3 regions of the Lactobacillus sp. ESL0785 genome follow, and region 2 is predicted to be linked to each of the others. Evidence: predicted binding sites of a transcription regulator. Region 2 holds the regulator's gene; each other region holds the start of a gene.
The links. The regulator LexA, encoded in region 2, represses DNA repair genes until DNA is damaged. The targets are predictions, from matches to a motif close to CNAACANNTGTTNG.
Positions count from the first base shown of each region.

Region 1: the regulator LexA is predicted to act here: its motif matches at 1,003-1,016, upstream of xerS (tyrosine recombinase XerS).
Region 3: the regulator LexA is predicted to act here: its motif matches at 2,351-2,364, upstream of recA (recombinase RecA).

Region 1 is NZ_CP113916.1:850,969-856,385, forward strand. It holds gene xerS (tyrosine recombinase XerS) at 1,078-2,142, shown strand; gene OZY43_RS04165 (NUDIX hydrolase) at 2,191-2,814, opposite strand; gene OZY43_RS04170 (DegV family protein) at 2,878-3,756, opposite strand; gene OZY43_RS04175 (MarR family transcriptional regulator) at 3,831-4,244, opposite strand; gene OZY43_RS04180 (NFACT RNA binding domain-containing protein) at 4,627-5,417, shown strand, end outside.
Region 2 is NZ_CP113916.1:1,021,594-1,027,010, forward strand. It holds gene OZY43_RS04935 (ABC transporter transmembrane domain-containing protein) at 1-988, opposite strand, end outside; gene OZY43_RS04940 (YneF family protein) at 1,057-1,275, opposite strand; gene OZY43_RS04945 (DUF896 domain-containing protein) at 1,346-1,594, opposite strand; gene lexA (transcriptional repressor LexA) at 1,739-2,362, shown strand; gene OZY43_RS04955 (uracil-DNA glycosylase) at 2,393-3,043, opposite strand; gene OZY43_RS04960 (nucleoside phosphorylase) at 3,228-3,992, opposite strand; gene rplS (50S ribosomal protein L19) at 4,097-4,444, opposite strand; gene trmD (tRNA (guanosine(37)-N1)-methyltransferase TrmD) at 4,560-5,282, opposite strand; gene rimM (ribosome maturation factor RimM) at 5,272-5,417, opposite strand, start outside.
Region 3 is NZ_CP113916.1:585,401-590,817, forward strand. It holds gene OZY43_RS02920 (betaine/proline/choline family ABC transporter ATP-binding protein) at 1-63, shown strand, start outside; gene OZY43_RS02925 (ABC transporter permease) at 65-688, shown strand; gene OZY43_RS02930 (glycine betaine ABC transporter substrate-binding protein) at 701-1,636, shown strand; gene OZY43_RS02935 (ABC transporter permease) at 1,636-2,295, shown strand; gene recA (recombinase RecA) at 2,433-3,542, shown strand; gene rny (ribonuclease Y) at 3,674-5,305, shown strand; gene OZY43_RS02950 (MraY family glycosyltransferase) at 5,416-5,417, shown strand, end outside.

The DNA.
Region 1 (5,417 bases), 170 kb from region 2:
AACCGAAATTAAATAAAATGTTTTTAAATAAACCCCAGATAGTATTGTAGGCTATTTTGCTAAAAATTCAAATAAAAATGCACCAAGAAAAATTCAACTTAAAATAAATAAGATTAAAAGCGGAAAATATTATCTAAATGCATGTGATCACTTGCTATCAAGCTAAACTAGAACTATAAACAATTTATAGTTAGTAATTAATTAACTGTAAAAACATTTTTTCTTTAAAAAGGTTGATATAATAGCTAATAGGAGCATAATTTTATTGGCTTTAGTGACTTAAAGCTGAATGCTATTAGTTAGGGTTACTAGCGCAGTTGCACTTCGTATAATATATATTATGTAAAGTTAAATTAAAATATAAAAATTTACTTAAGAGATAGCAAATTTGGCTATTAATATCAATTAGTCATTATCAAATTGATAACAAAAACTTGTAGTAATAAAAAAATAAACGGCATATAAATTAATGAACTTAGTAGCTTAAAGTTAGTTGGCTAAGGCAACGATTCTACGTCTGAATTACTCTAGTTAGTTTGAGAATTGATAATTAATGAATAATTATTTGGGTTTTTAACTTCGAATAATAAATAGAATTTGTGAGATATAATTTGTTTTTGAATTTATCACGGCGTATTAGGTAGAACATTATATGGATAATAAAAGAATCTATTGATTAATACGATTGCTTTTATCTAAGTGTTTTTTACTTGCTATCATTAAAACTATAATTTTAATGATAGGTAGTTAAGGTGATAATTTAGGTTTTTAATCAAATTTTGGCTATTTGGTTTTTGAATTTGATTAAAATTAATAACATAAATTTTTGATTTGATTCGTAAGGCGGCCTTTTTATTTATGATAGCTTAATAGTATTATAGTTAAACTGAAGACGATGGTTATACTACTTGCATTACTCTTTTTTACCCTGAAAAGCTTGAAATACCTGCTCTTATACTACCCTCTACTCTCTTTACATGACCTCTTTCATAGTCAAAAATCCAAACATACATTCTATTTTTGCTTTATAATATTAAAGATAACTTGATAAAAATTGGATAATAGGAGAATCTAGCCGTGGAAACCAAAAAATATTTAGATTTAATTGCTGCCGAATTAAGTACCATGCCGGATTTTGTTAAAGAATACAACTTTGGTACTAATCATTCCCTAACAACAACTTACCAATATTTAACTGAAATCAGGCGTTTCTTTGACTGGCTGCGACGTGAAGGAATTTCTGATGCTAGTGATAATCAACATGTTAGTACTGCTACGTTAGCTAATTTAAGACGTAATGATATTATGCTATACATCAATTACTTAGGACATATTAAAAACCAGCAAGGTCACCTTAATTCACCTACAACAATCAATCGTTCAATTAATGCCTTGCGCTCATTGTTTAAGTTTTTAACAATTACTGCTGATAATAATAATGGTCAGCCCTACTTTGAGCGTAACGTAATGTTAAAGATCGATTCGTTAAATAATACAAAGACATTAAATTATCGTGCTCATATTCTTGAATCCCATATGTATATCGGTAAATTAAAGTATCAGTTTCTTGATTTTATTGAAAAAGACTATGAACAGCACTGTAATCAACATGCTGTGCCCGCCTTCAAATTGAATAAAGAACGTGATATGGCAATCATTGCTTTAATTTTAGGGACTGGTATTCGCGTTTCTGAATGTGCTGGTGTTAATGTAGCGGATTTGAATTTAAAGAAAGCCACCCTTGATGTAACTCGTAAAGGCGGGCAACGTGACAGTGTACCGATTGCTGAATGGACACTAGATTATATTGTTGAATATCAAAAAATCCGGCAGGCACGTTATTCTGCTTCTAAAAAAGAAACAGCCTTTTTTCTAACTCGTTGGCATCACCAAACTAGACGGATCACGACTAATGCAATTGAAAAAATGGTTAATAAATATTCGGCCAGCTTTGGTCATCCATTAACACCTCATAAATTACGGCATACTCTTGCTTCCGAGCTTTATGATGTAACTAAGGATCAAGTCCTTGTAGCACAACAATTAGGTCAAAAAGGTACTTCAGCCACAGATTTGTATACCCATGTTGACCAGAAAAAACAACGTGCAGCGTTAAATGAAATTTCTGAAACTGATAAATAAAACAAAGACACTGGAATTATTATAAATTTCCAGTGTCTTTTTCATATCTTATTCGAATTTTGGTTGCCAATTAGGATCATTTTTGGCGGCAAAGCACAAGTTAATCTCTTCTTGGGTAGTTCTTTGTTCTGAAAGTTGTGGTAGCTTATCTTGACTAAAATAACGGCATGCACTAGTTTCAGTGTTTTGATTAAAAGTGCCGCCATGTTCATGACACAAAAAGAAAACATTGACAACGTTAATTGCACGTTCACCACGAATTGTATGATCATGGTTACGCAGTGCAATTATTCGTTCTACTGAAATTTCGCGACCAGACTCTTCTTTAGCTTCCTTAATACAATTGTCTTTAACTGACATGTTGGGTTCACACCAGCCACCCGGCAATGACCATGCCCCATCAATAGTTTCACGAACTAATAAAATTTGTTCATCTTTAAAAATTGCTGCTCTAGTACCTAATTTAGGTGTTTGATAACCATCATCACTGCTAAAGAGCGATTTGACTTTCTTTAGCGGCAAACCGGTTTTAGCGGCCATCATTTCGGTAGCAATCACGCGAATCCGTTCATAACGTTCTAAATCAAACCGATCATGGCCATATTCCAAACCGTTTTGCGCTAAACTTTGCAGTTCAACTGCCCAATTAGTAAATTGATCCTTTTTATCCATAGTGCTCCTTAATTCTCCCTGATCTATAAAAAATCACAAAAAAACAGCCCTCACAGCTGCTTTTTACTTGGTTAAATCAATTTTATCAATATCAATCATCCAACCAATTGCCAATGATTTTTCACCTAAATGAGTTGCAATCACAGGACTAAACTTGGTAACAGAAATTGTCTTATCAGGAAACTGTTCAAGCAAAAATTGCTTGGCTTCTTCAGCTTGATGTTCATCATTCGAATCGATAATGAATAACTTAATTTTATCTTTATATGGTAGTTGGTCAATTTTTTCAATAGTTAAACGTTCTATCTTGTTAAAAGCTCGCTTCATTGAGCGAATTTTGTCAAAAGCAATAATTTCACCATTCTTGAAGGTTAATAAAGGCTTGATATTTAACATTGAACCAATAAAAGCGCCAGCATTACTTAAACGGCCACCGCGACTAAGATTTTTAAGATCATTAACAACAAATAGTTCGTCAATAGTTGCGCGAATTTTTTCTAAGTGATCGAGGATGGTCTCTAAGCCTAAACCATTATTGATCATACGCGCAGCAGCAAGAACAAGATTTCCTTGTAGTCGCACCGTCATTTGCGTATCAACTGGATGTAAACCATATTCAGGATTAGTCTTTGCAATATTGCAAAGAGTTTGATAAAAACCTGAGATACCGCTCGAAAGTGTAATTGCAATAATGGCTTCATAACCCTCTTCATGTAAATGATTAAAGAGACTAATCATGTCACCCATGCTTGGCTGTGAGGTTTTCGGAAAATCCGCACCCTGCCTTTGCAATTCAAAAAGCTTATCAGAAGTAATATTAACGCCTTCTAAATATTCCTTACTACCAATAATAATTGGGATTGGAACAACGATAATATTGTTGGCTTCAGCTTCCTGTGGAGATATAACGCTAGTACTATCGGTAACTAATGCAATTTTCATCTAACTAACCTTTCACTTATTAATATGTATGATACAAAGAAATTATAGCATATAACCACCGGCAGCGACTACTGTTATAGCGAATTTGCTTCTGTTACTGCTTGAATTAATTTAGTAATTAGTTTGGTTAAAGTTTGACGTTCATTTTCAGAGAGGTTCTTGAATAATTCTTGCTCAATTGCCTGCAGAGTTTGCTTTAATTCTGTAACTTTTTTAAGCCCGTTATCGTTTAAATTAACTATTTTACTAGAATCATTTTCAGATCGGATAATTGCCAGATAACCCAAAGTCTTAGGCTGCTTCAATTGCCTGCTTAAAGTAGAAAGAGAAATTTTTAATTTAACAGCTAAATTCCCCATCTTCATTGCTTTGTTACTATTTTTATCAAAATATAGTAAAATCCTAGTTTGTGATAAATTCAAACCGCAGCGATGACTAATTTCTTTTTTTATTTTTCCTGAAATTGTACTAAAAGATAAAATATCCATTTAACTAACCCTTTCTCCTCAAAGAACAAAACCAAAATTACTTTTGCTAAAATGACAGTTCATCAACAATAATATCGTAGATAAGACTTTAAATTCAAGTAGTAATTACCTTTTATTGGCCGTGAAACATTTTCTATTAATTATAACTAATTTGTAATTATCTGAGATTACCTATTATCTTAACCTTATATATAAAATCTGATATCAGCAGTTAATATATATTACTAGTATAACATTTTCAAAGCTCGTTTGCTTTGCTTAAGTAAAATAGTGCATATATTATACTTAGTACTGTATTTTCAGCATAGCGGGATTATTTCTAGTCTTATACTTATTGGCAAATAATTGGTATAATAGACTTCGTATTTTGAGGTGATATTTAATGGCATTTGATGGCTTATTCATTCATAGTTTGTTAAAAAGCGTGACTCCTGCTTTAATTGGTGGACGTTTATCTAAGATTTACCAGCCTTTTAGTCAAGATTTAATTTTGACATTTCGTAAAGAACGCAAAAATCAACAATTGTTGCTTTCTGCTAATGCACAGTATCCAAGATTTTATTTAACTAAGCAGGCAATTAGTAATCCTGCTCAGGCTCCAACTTTTGTAATGGTTTTACGTAAATATTTAGAAGGATCTGTCTTGCAGTCAATTGATCAAGTTGGTGTTGACCGAATTGTTAATTTTCATTTTAGTAACCGTAATGAGCTTGGTGATCAAGTTAAGTTAGTCTTATCAGTTGAATTAATGGGTCGACATAGTAATGTGATCTTGTATGATCAAACTAGTGGACATATTATTGATTTGCTTAAACGAATTAATCCTGATGAAAATCGTGCCCGAATTTTACTGCCGAAAGCAAAGTATGAACTGCCACCGCTTAATCCCGGAATCGATGGTTTTAAACTCTCTGAACAAGATTTTAAGAAGTTAAGTGTACTTACACCAGTTGATTTTTCACGTAAAATTGGCGGTCTTGATCGTGATGATCGTGATGAATTGATTGGTTATTTGGAAGATGATTATTCATATTCATCGTTTATGACTTTTATTGAGCAATTTAATAAATCAAGAGCGTTTGTTCTAAAAACTCCTAATAACAAACGTAAGATTTTTCCTTACCTACCCTATCATTTGGAATTAGTTAAAGAAAGTTCAGATCCAGATCTAAA
Region 2 (5,417 bases):
AGCTTTCATCGGCATGTTGATCGGTAATTTGCGGCTGCTCATTCAGCAACTTTTCAACTCGGTCATAACTGGCACTGCCTCGCTCCAAAATATTAAATAAGTAACCAATGGCAAACATCGGCCAAACCATGTTACCAATGTAGGCAATAAAAGAAACTAATTGCCCAATTGTTAAAGCCTTATTAACTACCAGCAACCCGCCATAAATAATTGTAATCGTGTATGTTAGACCGATAATAATTGTCCCTAGCGGATCAAACAAGGCATCCCACTTGAAGACTTTTTTATTAATCTGAATGGTATCAGCAACCATTTGGTCAAAAGCTACTGTGTCCTCTTGTGCCTGCCCAAAAGTCTTAATGACTTTTATTCCTGAAACTGACTCTTGAGTTTTATTATTTAAGCGTGAAAAAGCAGCCTGGGACTTGTCAAAGGCATCATGTAAATGATTACCTAATTGCCATGCTCCCCACGCCAAAACTGGCAGTGGCAATAAAGCAACAATTGTCAATCGCCAATCAACAAAAATAATCATCGCAACCATGGTCGATACACTCATAATTAACGAATCAACCAAGGTCAACACACCAGCGCCAGCTACGTCTTGAATTGCCGACACATCATTTGTCGCGTGGGCCATCAGGTCACCAGTGCGATGACGCTGATAAAAAGTACGATCCATAATCATAAAGTGGTGAAATAATTTAGACCGCAACTGCCGCTCTAATTCTGCTGCACCACCCCAAATTTGTTTGCGCCAAAAATAGCGAAAACCATATAAAAGTAACGCCGCGACAATAATTGCTAAAATCAATATACCGTATTGTATCCAATTAATGTGTCCCTGATCGAGCTGATCTGCCATCAAGCCTAAAATTCGTGGCGGCACTAAATTTACTACTGAAGTCAAAGCTAAAAAGGTAATACCAATTAAATATCGCTTCTTCTCCTTCTTAAAAAACCAACCTAGTTTAAAAAATATACTCATTTTATTCCTATCTGATTTGCATAAAAAAAGACGAGGACAATCCCCGTCTTTACTAGTCAATCTTAAGATTAATTATTTTGATGCTTCATCATGTTCATCACTTGGTTAACCTTCTTAGCAGATGGCTTTTGTCCCATTTGTGACATCATCGCAACAATCATATCTTCACTGATTGGTGGATTTTCCTTAAAATATTTCTTCATGTATGATCTTGCACCATAAAAGCCACCAATTAAGCCGACTAATAGTGCAACAATAATTAAAACAATTGCTAATGGCAAATTCATAAAAATTAACTCCTCAAATTATTCAATAGTTCTATCTTACCTAAACTTGCGCCAAAATTAAAGATTAAAATTAATCTTTTCTTAGACCTTTACGTCTTTGTGCCTGTTTAGCCTTTTCTGACGTAATTTCCTTACCATTTTTATCTAAAATAACCATATCTTCAACGTTTTGCTTAAAACTAGCCCGAAAATTCTTTAAAAATTCTTGGTGCAGCTTCTTACGTTCCTCTTCTTCTTCGGCATTAAGACCAGTAGCTTTTTTCTTACGATATAGCTCATTAATCCGGTCAACCATCTTTTTTTCATCATTATCAGTCATAATTTACACCTCTTATTAAAAAAGTTTACCGTATTTACTCACAGAAAAAAAGTTTGAGTCCTTAGAACATTTGTTTGTATTCAAGATTAATTTTTGGTAAACTAAATTCATAGAAAATTTATTTGATAGTAATGGGGAGAAATTATGTCACTTAATCATGATTCTAAACAATTAGAAATATTACGCTATATTTATAAAACCGTTGAAGATCGTGGTTTCCCACCTACTGTGCGTGAAATTTGTGCAGCTGTCAAACTCTCTTCAACTTCAACTGTCCACGGTCATTTGTCAAGACTCGAACGTAAAGGGCTTTTGATTAAAGATGCAACTAAACCTCGAGCTCTTGAAATCACTGCTGAAGGTAAGAAAGTTTTAGGCATTAAGCCTACTGAAATTCCGATTGTTGGCGTAGTTACGGCCGGACAACCAATCTTAGCTGTTGAAGATATTGAAGATTATTTCCCTCTACCACCAGATTTAGCCAACGATGCTGGTGACCTCTTCATGTTAAAAGTACACGGCGAAAGTATGATTAATGCTGGTATTTTAAGCGGTGATAATGTTATTGTGCGCAAGCAAAGCTCTGCTATCAACGGTGAGATCGTGGTGGCAATGACTGAAGAAAATGAAGCTACTGTCAAGCGCTTTTATAAAGAGAAAGACCATTACCGCTTGCAACCAGAAAACGATATGATGTCCCCAATCATTCTTAATCGCGTGCAAGTCCTCGGTAAAGTTGTAGGTCTTTATCGAAATAATATTAATTAAACCTATAATTGACTAGAGCTTAACTAAGCTCTAGTCTTTTTTAATATTTACGTATGGTTTTAAAGCGAGCCAATCCTGCTTAATATCTTCTGTCAATTTTCGATTATAAAAAATTGCAGCCGGATGATATTGAAATGCAACTGTATACTTTTCATGCGACCATTCGTACCCTGTTTCCTGCTGATTTAACTGCAAAATCGGAGTATTTTTTATTATTTGGCCATGTTCCTTAGAAATACTGTGCCCCGCACCTAACAGACGCTCAATTGCTGTGCCACCAACTGTGACGATAACTTTAGGCTGCGCATAAGCAACTTCATAATCAAAAAAGGGCGCATGGGCTAACATTTCTTTTTTAGTCGGTTTACGGTTAGGATGCTTGATAACTTCCTTATTTTCCTTTTTACTAAATACCTTTTTAGTTGTGTAAGGGCGACTACGCACAACACTAGTAATATAAACATCATCTCGTCCAAGTCCAATTAAAGCCAGCGATTTCATTAATTCCTTACCTGAACTACCATGAAACGGGACATGGGAAACAATTTCATCTCGACCCGGAGCTTCTCCAACAATCATTAGTGCTGGATGTTTAGGTCCCGCACCTTCATTTAATCCCTCCAACTTCATTCCTTGCGACCGAAGCTGTACTTTTTCTATTAACCATTTTGGATACTTCATCACGTATTATCGCTTTCATTTCAAGACATTTGAGACTTTCCACATCTACTAGACAATCTTATTTCACAAACTTTTTGATAATAATTTCATGCTATCGCTTATATATCAACCTTTATATTTTTGATTGTGAATTTTTATAGAGTTTCACATTAGTTCCACGACAGTAATTTTCACAAGCATTATGCTAGATTTTAAACAAAATTTGTGCTCCTAATTGCAAAGCTATATCGTGTGCCTCCCTACCCCAGCCGCGGTCCTCATGCTTTTCTAAATCACTTAAAGAGTCCGCCGTAAACAGGATTTGCGCAAAATCTACCTGGCGAAAGTTTGCGCACGCGGCTAAGGCTGCACATTCCATTTCAACGCAAGAAGCACCCAACTCCTTAAACTGCTTAACTTTAGCTGGCGTCTCGCGGAAAAAACCATCGGTTGTCCAAGTGGTAACTTCTTTTACTTTAAAATTATTCTGCTGCATTAGCTTTTCTACTCGTCGTAAATAAGGACTTTCTAAGCTAATAAAATTATCTGCTGACGCGTAATGAAATGACGTTCCTTCATCACGAATTGCCCTAATTGGCACCAAAAAATAATTTTCCGGCAAATTAACCAGTACGCCAGCAGAACCAATGGCAATAACCTGCCTTACACCATAACCGATTAACCAATCAAGCAATTCCACAGCTGCCGCAGCACCAATCTTTGCCTGACAAAAGGTGATTTTTTCATTTTCTAGCTGCACCTCATAAATTTTGGTTGGACCCTCAAAGCACTCAAATACACCAATTTCTTGATGCTCGTACCCTACCAAAAATTCAGCAATTGCCTCAGAAGTAATAAAGGCAAATAATAATTTCTTAGGAAAATGATAATCAAGCTCAGTGCGCTCATGGTTGGGATCTAGCACGGCGCTAGGACTTGGATCAAATTGCATTAAAAACGGTTCACTCATTTTATCACTCTCCAATTATAGAAACATATTTTTATCGTACCACAAGTAACAAAAAAAGAACCATCTTTTTAAAAGATGGTTCTTTTTTAATGGTAAAGTGCGAATTAACGACGCTTTTCTGCGATTCTTGCAGACTTACCATGACGTTCACGTAAGTAGTAAAGCTTAGCACGACGTACACGACCATGACGCAATACTTCAACCTTAGCTACACGTGGGTCGTTAACTGGGAAAGTACGTTCAACACCAACACCAGAAGCAATCTTACGAATAGTGTAAGTTGCAGCAATGCCAGTACCCTTTCTCTTAATTACGACACCTTCGAACATCTGAATACGTTCATGAGTACCTTCAACAACGCGAACGTGAGCACGAACAGTGTCACCAGCGCGGAAGTCAGGAATATCATCACGTAATTGTTCTTTAGTCAATTCTTGAATTAATGGATCCATATTTTCTCCTTCTGCGGCGTTCATCAGCGCTACCTGCGTCAGCGGAACACCCATAACTCTTAGTGTAGCTGTAATAGCTGCACTTGGAATAGTTTAACAAACTTAATTTATTAAATCAAGTCTTGTCTTCTTCTTTAAATTCTGCAAGCCAATCTCGTTCTTCCGAGCTTAAATCATAATTTTCCAGCATATCTGGACGTGCCTGATAAGTTACTCTTAATGCTTCTTTATGGCGCCACTCAGCAATTTTTTGATGATTACCTGATGTCAGAACCTCAGGAACCTCTAATCCCGCAAAGTTTTCCGGCCGTGTATATTGTGGATATTCAAGCAAGCCGTGTGAAAAACTTTCTTCAACTGGCGAAGCAGCATTACCCAAAATTCCCGGTAATAACCGTACAGTAGCATCAATCATACTCATTGTTGGTAATTCACCACCAGTTAAGACATAATCACCAATTGACACTGTCTCATCAGCCAAATCGTAAATCCGTTGGTCAAAGCCTTCATAATGACCACAAATAAAAGTCAAATTTTCTTCTTTAGACCATTTTTGCGCCATTTGCTGGTTAAAGGTCTGACCTTGCGGGGCAGTAATAATTACTTTACCTTTATTGGTTAACGAATCCAATGCTTTTTTAATCGGCATAATCTGCAAAACCATCCCGGCACCACCACCATAAGGCGTATCGTCAACATGATGATGGCTATCACTAGTAAAATCGCGAAAGTTAACCAGATTAAGCTGCCACTTGTTATCTTCTAGTCCCCGTCCTAGCATTGAAGTTTTTAGCGGTACGAACATATCAGGAAAGAGTGTTAAAACATTAATCTTCATCGCGTAACCCCGCCATTAATTCAACATAAATCTGCTTGGCTGGAACATCAATTTTCTTAACTACATCATCAATATAGGGAATTAAATATTCATTGCCTGATTCCTCTGTTATCTGCCAGACATCATTAGCTCCAG
Region 3 (5,417 bases), 440 kb from region 2:
GGCAATTCTAATACTGCTGGCTCATCTTCAGTTAAAACTAATTCAACAAAAGAGGCGAATTAGAATGTCAGTCTTTTTCATGCAACATGGTTCAGAATTAATTGTTAAGATTTGGCAGCAGATTTATATTTCTGCGATTGCTTTATTCTTAGGAATTTTAGCTGCTGTTCCCTTAAGTGTTATTTTATTAAAATTTCCGCGAACTGCCAAAGTAGTTGTTGCAATTGCCAGTATGCTTCAAACGATTCCAGCATTGGCATTACTAGCAATGATGATTCCATTTTTTGGTGTTGGTCAAGTACCAGCAATTATTGCCCTCTTTTTATATAGTTTAATGCCTATTTTGCGCAATACATATGTTGGCTTGACTGGCGTTAATCAAGATACAATCGACTCGGCTCGCGGCTTAGGCATGACTCAGCTGCAGTTAATTACTAAAGTTGATCTTCCATTGGCAATGCCTGTAATTATGGCTGGTATTAGGTTATCAGCGATTTATGTAATTGCTTGGGCAACTTTGGCATCATATATTGGTGCTGGCGGGCTTGGTGATTTTATCTTTAATGGCTTGAGTTTGTATCAACCTAGCTTAATTTTAGGCGGTACAATTCCTGTGATTATTTTGGCATTATTAACTGATTATTTGTTAGGAAAATTAGAGAAAAAATTGACGCCAAAAGGGATATAAGGGGTGAGCATAATGAAAAAATCGGTTAGAAAATTATCTGTAATAATTACCGCTTTTTTAGTAATGCTGCTAACTTCTGCCTGTGGGTTACCTGGATTATCTGATAGCCAAGGCAGCAGTTCAAACGTGCGCATAACGGCGTTAACAACGACTGAATCGCAAATTATGGCGAATATTATTGCACAGTTAATCGAACACGAAACGCCGTATCAGGCAACGATTGTTAATAATTTGGGCTCTGCACCGATGCAGCATCAGGCCTTGTATCGACATGATGCTGATATTCAGGCGGCAGCTTATGATGGTGGTGAATTAACTGCTAACTTGTTAATGGCACCGATTAAAAATTCCAAAAGAGCTAATGATACTGTTCGTCGTGAAGTAAAAAAGCGTTGGGATCAGACATACTTACCAACATATGGTTTTGCGAATAATTATGCTTTTATGGTTAGAAAGCAAGAACAGAAACAAAAGCAGTTGTATAACATTTCTGATTTAAAAAAGTATCAAAATCAATTTTCTGTCGGCGTGGCTTCTGAATGGGTTAATGCCCCCGGAGTTGGTTATCCTGATTTTCAAACGGCTTATGGAATTACCTTTTCTAAACTGCACCCAATGAATATCGGTTTAGTTTATTCAGCTTTGAAAAGTGCCAAAATGAACGTTATCTTGGGTTATTCAACTGATGGTCGGATTGATAGTTACCACCTCAATTTGCTAAAAGACAATAGGCACTTTTTCCCACCGTATAATTGCGGCATGTTGATTAATAATTATTTGTTGCGTGAACATCCAGAATTAAAGCCACTATTAATGCGCTTAGTGGGTCACATTAATGTTCATGAAATTCGCGCAATGAATTTTCAAGTTGATGATCATTTGCTTGAGCCAGCAACAGTGGCGCATCAATTTTTAGTAAAGCATAATTACTTTCGGGAGAAAAAATAATGGCTAAATTATCTTTATGGCAGCAATTTATCTATTACTATCAACATAATGGCAGCTATGTGTTAGCTCAATTCAATCGAACATTTCTGATTGCAATTTATGGTGTTTTATTTGCAGCAATTATTGGTATTCCGGTAGGGATTTTTATTTCGCGGAATGCTCATCTTGGTGATTTTGTTGTTGAAATTGCTAACTTTATCCAGACAATTCCATCCTTAGCGATGTTGTCAATTGTGATGATTGGCTTGGGCTTGGGGGTAATGACTGTTATTGTAACCGTTACACTGTACTCATTATTACCAATTATTAAAAATACTTATACGGGCATGCGGAATGTTGATAAAAATGTAATTGACTCAGGAAAAGGTATGGGCATGACAAAACTGCAGCTCCTGTATCTAGTAAAACTGCCTTTATCATTGTCAGTGATTATTGCTGGGTTAAAAAATGCACTAGTGATTGCGATTGGGATTACTTCAATTGGCTCGTTTGTTGGTGCTGGCGGGTTAGGCGATATTATTATTCGGGGAACGAATGCGACTAACGGTAGTGCAATTATTTTGGCAGGAGCGGTACCAACGGCATTACTCGCAATTGTGGCCGATGTTGTGTTGAATTTGTTACAAAATTGGCTGCAGCCTAAGGGTTTACGGCAGTAATTTTATAAAAGAAACTAGGCGATTTTAGCGTATTTAATAATATGGGATAATGGTCTAAACATTTGTTCGCTTTCCCTTGCAAATAAACAATAAATCAAAGTATAATTAATGGGTATTAATTAGAGGAGGTAAATCGCTTGGCCAAAGACGAAAAACAAAAGGCGCTTGAAAGTGCATTAAAAAAGATTGAAAAGAATTTTGGTAAAGGTGCTGTTATGCGGATGGGTGACAAGGCTGATACTGAAATTTCAACAATTCCGTCCGGCTCGCTGGCACTTGATGCAGCTTTAGGTGTTGGCGGTTATCCGCGTGGAAGAATTATTGAAATTTATGGGCCTGAATCTTCTGGTAAGACGACAGTTGCTCTACATGCCGTTGCTGAAGTACAAAAGCGTGGCGGTACGGCAGCATATATTGATGCTGAAAATGCGATGGATCCAGCTTATGCTGAAGCATTGGGCGTCAACGTTGACGACTTGATTTTGTCACAGCCAAACACCGGTGAAGAAGGCTTGCAAATTGCTGATACCTTGATTGCCAGTGGGGCGATTGACATTTTGATTGTCGATTCAGTTGCTGCCTTAGTGCCACAAGCTGAAATTGACGGTGATATTGGTGATAGCCATGTTGGCTTGCAGGCACGGCTGATGAGCCAAGCTTTGCGTAAACTTTCTGGTAACATTAATAAAACAAAGACGATTGCAATTTTTATTAATCAAATTCGGGAAAAAGTCGGCATTATGTTTGGTAATCCGGAGACTACACCTGGTGGTCGTGCTTTGAAGTTTTATTCGACAATTCGTTTGGAAATTCGCCGTGCTGAAAAGATTAAACAATCTGGTGGCGATATTACTGGTAATCGCGTGAAGATTAAAGTAGTTAAGAACAAAGTTGCGCCGCCATTTAAGGTTGCTGAAGTTGATATGATGTACGGTAAAGGAATTTCGCAGTCCGGCGAATTGCTTGATATGGCAGCTGATAAGGATATTATTGCTAAAGCCGGTTCGTGGTATTCCTATAATAATGAACGAATTGGTCAGGGTCGTGAGAATGCTAAAAAATATCTTGAAGAGCACCAAGATATTTATGAGGATGTGCAACATCAGGTTCGACAAGCTTATGGAATTGATGAAAAGTCGATTGCTGATCGTGAGGATCCAGCTAAAGTTAAAGCTGAAAAAACTAAAAGTGCAAATTCACCAAAGGAGTCTTCTGATCAAAAAGAAGCCGCTAACAAAAGCAAATAAAATTGAAGAAATTAACCTTGACTTGGGAATTTAGATCAAGGTTTTTTTCTTGTTCATTGACATGAGCCCCGTGGTTCTTTATCATTAATATTGTGTGAATAATCTAAAAAATAAAAAAGGCGATAGTAATCATGACAAAAATAATTTTGATTCCCGTCGCGGTTGCTATTATTTCAATTTTAATTGGTTTAGGTATTGGTTATGCAATGCGGAAGAATATTTGGGAAAAGAATGCCCAAAACGCACAAAATGATGCCGACCATATTTTAACCGATGCAAAAGCACAAGTTGCTGCTGCAAAAGCTGAAGTTAATGCGCAAAAGCAGGCTACTGAGGCTTTAAAGCAGAGCGCTGAAAACACTAAAAAAGAGAAGATTCTTGAAGCACAGGAGCAGATGCAGGATTATCGGCAAAAGGTTGAAGACGAGTTAAATGTTAAGCGTGATACGATTGCGCGTAACAATAACCGGCTTAAACAACGCGAAGATACTCTGGATCATCGCAAATCTTTACTCCGTGAGCAAGAAGACGAACTTGAACATAAGAAAAAGCAGCTGCAGGAAAAGCAAGCCGAATTGGCTGAAAAAGTGCAAACTGCTGCTGATTTAGTTGATCAAAGACAACAAAAACTGTATGAAGTAGCTCATTTGGATAAGGAACAAGCTAAGAAGCTGGTTTTAAGCGAATTGTCCGATGAATTAGTTAAAGAACGTGCAGTAATGATTAAGGACAGTAATGAAGAAGTTGAAGCGAAGGCCGATCATTATGCTCGTCAAGTAATCATTGATGCTATTCAAAGTAGTTCTGCAGATACGGTTGCTGAAACAACGGTTTCTGTAGTTGATTTACCTAATGAAGAGATGAAGGGGCGGATTATTGGCCGTGAAGGGCGGAATATTCGTTCATTCGAAGCTCTAACAGGAATTGATTTAATTATTGATGATACACCGAAGGTTGTAACTCTTAGTGGTTTTGACGCAATTAGACGTGAAATTGCTAAACGAGCAATGGAACGTTTAATTAAAGACGGCCGAATTCATCCAGCTCGGATTGAAGAGATGGTGGACAAGGCACGCAAAGAGGTCAATGATGATATTTATGAAGCTGGTGAAAGTGCATTAATGGAGCTAGGGATCCATAAGATGAATCCTGAACTAGTAAAAACGCTTGGTCGGCTGAAATATCGGACGTCATACGGGCAAAATGTTTTGGGTCACTCAATTGAAGTGGCTAAACTTGCCGGTACGATGGCGGCTGAGCTCGGTTTAAATGAAAAATTAGCGGTTCGCGCGGGATTATTACACGATATTGGAAAAGCCATCGATCATGATATTGAAGGTTCACACGTTGAAATTGGCGTGGAGTTGACGCGGAAATATCATGAATCAGATGTTGTTGTTAATGCAATTGCGGCACATCACGGGGATGTACCGAAGTTATCGTTTATTGCTGAACTAGTAGTTGCAGCAGATACGCTTTCTTCGGCAAGACCGGGTGCTAGAAGTGAGAGCCTGGAAAACTATATTAGACGGTTGACCGAGCTTGAACAAATTGCTAAGCGGTATAATGGAGTTAAACAGGCATATGCCATTCAAGCAGGACGTGAAGTCCGCGTAATGGTTGAGCCAGAGAAAATTTCCGATGACCGTATTACTGTTTTGGCACGTGATATTCGTAATCAGGTTGAAAAAGAACTTGATTATCCAGGTAATATTAAAATTACCGTTATCCGTGAAAAGCGGGTTGTGGCAGTTGCAAAATAAAGTTAAAAAAGCTGGATTCGTAAGAGTCTAGCTTTTTTATCGCCTAATTTGTGCATTTTTACCCAAGCTTGTATAATTAAAAGCAACTAAATTATGAAAGTAGCCAAATTAT